One region of the Streptomyces sp. PSU-S4-23 genome, then DNA from elsewhere that is predicted to be linked to it. Evidence: predicted binding sites of a transcription regulator. Region 1 holds the regulator's gene; the other holds the start of a gene.
What was found. Region 1 encodes HspR, which represses chaperone genes until heat shock. Its sites were predicted from a motif close to TTGAGNNNNNNNNNCTCAA; they were not measured.
Positions count from the first base shown of each region.

Region 1 (2,899 bases):
TCGGCACCGGGCAGGTGGCGCGCGGCTCGGGCGGCGGCTTCTCGCTGACCGACCCCTGCCCGGACTGCAAGGGCCGCGGCCTGATCGCGGAGCACCCGTGCCCCGAGTGCAAGGGCAGCGGCCGGGCGAAGTCGTCCCGGACCATGCAGGTCCGCATCCCCGCGGGTGTCACGGACGGCCAGCGCATCAGGCTGCGCGGCAAGGGCGCGCCCGGCGAGCGGGGCGGCCCGGCCGGCGACCTGTACGTGGTCGTCCACGTGGCCGCGCATCCCGTGTTCGGCCGCAAGGGCGACAACCTGACGGTGACCGTGCCGGTGACGTTCACGGAGGCGGCGCTCGGCGCCGACATCCGGGTGCCCACGCTGGCCGGGCCCCCGGTGACGCTGAAGCTGCCTCCGGGCACGCCGAACGGGCGCACGATGCGTGCGCGCGGCAAGGGTGCGGTCCGCAAGGACGGCACGCGCGGCGACCTGCTGGTGACGGTCGAGGTGAGTGTCCCCAGGGACCTTTCGGGGAAGGCTCGTGACGCGCTGGAGGCGTATCGCGAAGCAACCGCGGGGGAGGACCCGCGGGCGGAGCTGTTCCAGGCCGCGAAGGGAGCATGACCAGATGGACGGCCGTCGACGCAATCCGTACGAACTGACCGAGGAAACCCCGGTTTACGTCATCTCGGTGGCGGCCCAGCTCTCCGGCCTGCACCCGCAGACGCTGCGGCAGTACGACCGCCTCGGCCTCGTCTCCCCGGACCGCACGGCCGGCCGGGGCCGGCGCTACTCGGCCCGCGACATCGAACTGCTCCGCCAGGTGCAGCAGTTGTCGCAGGACGAGGGCATCAACCTGGCCGGCATCAAGCGCATCATCGAACTGGAGAACCAGGTCGCCGCGCTCCAGTCCCGCGTCGCGGAGCTGGAGGCCGCGCTGGACGGCGCGGCCGCGGCGATGCGGCAGCGCGAGGCGGCGGTGCACGCCTCGTACCGCCGCGACCTGGTGCCGTACCAGGAGGTCCAGCAGACCAGCGCGCTGGTGGTGTGGCGGCCGAAGCGGCAGCAGCAGACGGACTGACGGCATCTCATCTCAAGGGCCCGGAGGCGGACGACCTCCGGGCCCTTTGCCGTGTGCGGCCGGAACGAAGGAAAGCCGGGGCGGCGCCGGACGTGCCGTCGTGACGGACCGTCGACCGGCGAGTCACGTTCCGGTGTGCGCGGGGAGCGGTGTCTTCAGGTCACGAAGATGTGCGGGCGGCACATGCTCACATGACGCTCTTTGTCTTCACTTGACCCCCACAACGATGCCGTTGCCATCTCGTTAACGCCTACTTCTTGACGGTGTATACCGTCGCCGCGTTGGCTTTCAGCCACTTGGGTCTCAAAGCCACCCCCCTCTCCGCCCGGAAGGCACCTGATGTGAACACTCGTACTCCTCGTAGGACCGCTGTGCGTCGTGCCGCCATAGCCCTGGCCGCGTCCGCGTCGGCTCTCTCGCTGGCCGCATGCGGCGTCATGGACGGGGCCGACACGGGTGGTACCCCCGTGACGCCGAAGAAGGGCAACGACATCACGGTGGGTCTCCTTCTGCCCGAGAAGGAGAACACGCGCTACGAGAAGTTCGACTACCCCATCATCAAGAAGGAGATCACGGCCCTGACCCACGGCCAGGGCAAGGTGGTCTACGCCAACGCGGACGCGGACGCGGCCGAGCAGAGCAAGCAGCTCGACCAGATGATCGACGACCAGGTGGACGTGCTGCTCGTGGACGCGGTGGACGCCAAGGCCATCGCGCCGGGCGTCAAGAAGGCCAAGGACGCGGGCATCCCGGTGATCGCCTACGACCGGCTCGCGCAGGGCCCGATCGACGCGTACATCTCCTTCGACAACCAGTTGGTCGGCCAGGTGCAGGGCCGCTCCCTGGTCGAGGCGCTCGGCGCCAAGGCGTCGTACAGCAAGATCATCATGATGAACGGCTCGGTCACCGACCCGAACGCGGCGCAGTTCAAGGAGGGCGCGCTCAGCGAACTCAAGGACAAGGTGAACATCGTCAAGACGTACGACACCAAGGACTGGAAGCCGGAGGCCGCCAAGGCGAACATGGCGGAGGCGATCCGGGCCGTCGGGCTGAACAACATCGCCGCGGTCTACTCCGCGAACGACGGTATCGCCGGCGCCGTCATCGACGCGCTGAAGGAGGCGGGGGTCAACAAGGTCCCGCCGGTGACCGGCCAGGACGCGGAGCTCGCCGCGGTGCAGCGGGTCGTCGCGGGCGACCAGTACATGAGTGTATACAAGTCGTACCCGCAGGAGGCGACCAGCGCCGCGGAGATGGCGGTGGCGAAGGTCCAGGGCCGCTCGATCGAGTTCGACGCGCTGACGCGGGACAAGGTCGACAGCCCGACGCAGAAGCGGATCCCGGCGATGCTCGTGCCCGTGGTCGCCCTGACCAGGGAGAACATCGAGGACACGGTGCTCCAGGACGAGATCTACACCGTGAAGGACATCTGCACCGCCAGGTACAAGTCGGACTGCCAGGCGATCGGGCTGAAGTAGCGCGCGGGGCGGGTCCTCCCTCCACCGGCCCGCCCGCTCTTCCTCGACCGCTTCCCGGCCCCGTTTCCGCTCCTGTTCCCCGCCTCCGTTCCTGTTCCTGTTCCTGTTCCTGTTCCCCGTTTCCGTCTCTGTTCGCTTGTGCAATTCCTCGCCGCCCGCGATCGCACCGCGTCGCGGGCGCCGTCGTGTCCGGGCCTGCCGACCCCGCCCCCCATCCGCTCGGTGCAAGGGAAGTTCCGGAGGTGGGGAGGATCCCGGATGTATCAGGTGAATTACGGGCGTTGTGGCGGTCAACCCGTGTTGCGGAGGCGGGCACGGCCGCGCATAGTTGCGCTGCGAAGGCGTGTGGGGCGCGGCGT
Region 1 is NZ_JBVMUU010000002.1:4,129,095-4,131,993, reverse strand. It holds gene dnaJ (molecular chaperone DnaJ) at 1-605, shown strand, start outside; gene ACZ79I_RS18860 (heat shock protein transcriptional repressor HspR) at 610-1,062, shown strand; gene ACZ79I_RS18855 (sugar ABC transporter substrate-binding protein) at 1,404-2,540, shown strand.

Region 2 (2,899 bases), 1.8 Mb from region 1:
GGGGAGGCGTCGGGACGAGGGGTTTTCCCGATGGGGCACCCCGCCGAACGCCTGTGGCCCCGCCGCACGCGTGCCGCGCACGGGCTGAGACCTCGGCGCGGGCCGCCGGCGACGGCCTCACCGACGCGACCGGCACCGACGCGACCGGCGTCGATGCCGGGTGGCGCGGCGGCGTGTCCGGCGGTGGTGACGCGACGGTCGGCGTCGGCCACGGTCTCGGCGGCGCGCACGCCGTCTTGCCGCCCGGGCGGCCGCCGACGCGGCCGGCACCGATGCGACCGGCGTCGATGCGACCGGCGTCGATGCCGGGGGGCGCGGCGGCGTGTCCGGCGGTGGTGACGCGACGGTCGGCGTCGGCCACGGTCTCGGCGGCGCGCACGCCGTCTTGCCGCCCGGGCGGCCGCCGGCCACGGGCGGGCGGCCCGCACTCTTCCGGACCCCGTCGGCGCGGGAGTGCCGCGACGGCACGTCGCGGGCGCGCGGGCCGGGTCCGTGGGCGACGTGGGCCCGCGCCGCACGCCCGACCGGGCGTCGCAGGCATGAACAGCCGTTCGAGCGCAGGCCCGCCGGACGCCCAGCTCAGGTGGGAAGTCGCTGTGAATCGCGTCTGGCGTGGCGTCGGTCATGGACAGTGACCCGTGGGGCGCCAAGGGTGGGGCGTGACGGAAGGAGCGACGCGCTGTGGAACGTACGGTCTCGGCGGCTGATGCCACGCTCACGCCCCCCGGAGCGGGGGCTCGGCTGCTGGACGGCATGCCGCGCCAGCGCGTGGCGCCACCCGCCCCGGCACCCGCCGTGGCGAAGGCCCCGCGCCCCGGGACGCTCCCACGCCCCTGGCGGCTCCTGCCGACGCCCACCGGCACGCCGTTCACCTTCGGATACGCCGTCGTGCTCGTCACGACGTCCCTGTTCGCCGAGTTCGCCGACCCGTCGCTCGTGCACACCCTGTACCAGGAGTCCAGCACCGACGTGGCCCATCTGACGCACAGCCCGTTGCGGGTGCTGATCGCCAGCGCGCTGTGGATCGCCGGCGGGATGACCTCGGCGTACGCGCTCGCCTTCCCGTTCGTCCTGACGGCGCTGGAACGGCGTACGGGAGGTGCGCGCACGGCCCTCGTCTTCCTGCTCGGCCATGTGCTGGCGACCCTGGCCACCGAGGTCCCGGTGGGTCTCGCGGTGCTGGCGGGCCACCTCCCCGACAGCTCGCTGCACCGCCTCGACTACGGCATCAGTTTCGGCGTCGCGGCCTGCCTCGGCGCTCTGACGGGTCTTCTGCGGCCCGGGCTGCGCTGGACGGTGCTCGTCGGGTACGGCGGGCTGCTGCTGGAGGACCTGGTCGTGTGCACGGATCCGCTGACCGACTGGGGCCATCTGCTGTCCCTGGCGATCGGGATCGCGACCTGGCCGCTGGTACGGCAGTGGCGGCGGACGGGCCCTCGGGCCGCCGCCGCGGCCGGCTGACCCCGGCCGGCGTACGAGCGGGCAACGGCTGCCTCCCCGGCGGCCGTTCGCCCGGCCGGGCGGCCCGGCCCCCGCGGCGGTGGGCCGGGACGGTCTCGATCCGGACGGGACCCGGGCCCGCAGGGCGGCCGCTCACGCGACTCGACGGAGCGATCGCTCCTGGCGAACACCTCTTGGGGAACAATCGAATCGCGTGCTGCATTGAGTCGGCATAGCTCAACTTGACTGCCGAAGGGGAGATCATGGCTTCGACGTCCACACCGCTCACCCTGCCCGTGCTGCCGCTCGACGGCGAGGTCGTACTGCCCGGGATGGTGGTTCCGCTGGACCTGAGCGACTCCGAGGTGCGCGCGGCGGTGGAGGCGGCGCAGGCCGCCGCTCGGTCCGAGCCCGGAAAGCCCAGGGTTCTCCTGGTCCCACGCATCGACGGGACGTACGCGAGCACCGGTGTGCTCGGCACCGTCGAGCAGGTCGGCCGGCTCGCCGACGGCGACCCGGGCGCCCTCGTCCGCGGCCGCGGACGGGTGAAGATCGGTGCGGGAACCACGGGGCCGGGTGCCGCGCTGTGGGTCGAGGGGACCCGGGCCGACGAGACCGTGCCCGAGCCCCTGCCGGGACACGTGGGCGAACTGGTCAAGGAGTACAAGGCCCTGGCCACCAGCTGGCTGAGGAAGCGCGGGGCCTGGCAGGTCGTGGACCGCGTCCAGGCGATCGACGACGTCTCCGCGCTCGCCGACAACTCGGGCTACTCGCCGTTCCTGACGACCGAGCAGAAGGTGGAGCTGCTGGAGACCGCCGACCCGGTCGCCCGGCTGAAGCTCGCCACCCAGCAGCTGCGCGACCACCTCGCCGAGCAGGACGTCGCCGAGTCCATCGCCAAGGACGTCCAGGAGGGCGTCGACAAGCAGCAGCGCGAGTTCCTGCTGCGCCGCCAGCTGGAAGCCGTCCGCAAGGAGCTGCGCGAGCTGAACGGCGACACCGAGGAGGGCGAGGAGTCCGACGACTACCGCGCGCGCGTCGAGGCCGCCGATCTCCCCGAGAAGGTCCGCGAGGCCGCTCTCAAGGAGGTCGACAAGCTGGAGCGGGCGAGCGAGCAGTCCCCGGAGGGATCGTGGATCCGCACATGGCTCGACACCGTGCTCGAACTGCCCTGGAACGAGCGCACCGAGGACAGCTACGACATCCGCGGGGCCAAGGCCGTCCTGGACGCCGAGCACGCGGGCCTGGAGGACGTCAAGGAGCGGATCACCGAGTACCTCGCGGTGCGCAAGCGGCGCGCCGACCGGGGCCTCGGGGTGATCGGCGGGCGGCGCGGAGGCGCCGTGCTCGCGCTCGTCGGCCCGCCCGGCGTGGGCAAGACGAGCCTCGGGGAGTCCGTCGCGCACGCCATGGGGCGGAAGTTCGTCCGGGTCGCGCTCGGCGGCGTGCGCGACGAGGC
Region 2 is NZ_JBVMUU010000002.1:5,919,181-5,922,079, forward strand. It holds gene ACZ79I_RS27125 (rhomboid-like protein) at 682-1,461, shown strand; gene lon (endopeptidase La) at 1,704-2,899, shown strand, end outside.
Region 2: a site for HspR is predicted at 1,663-1,681, ahead of lon (endopeptidase La). Genes of this name have one in related genera too.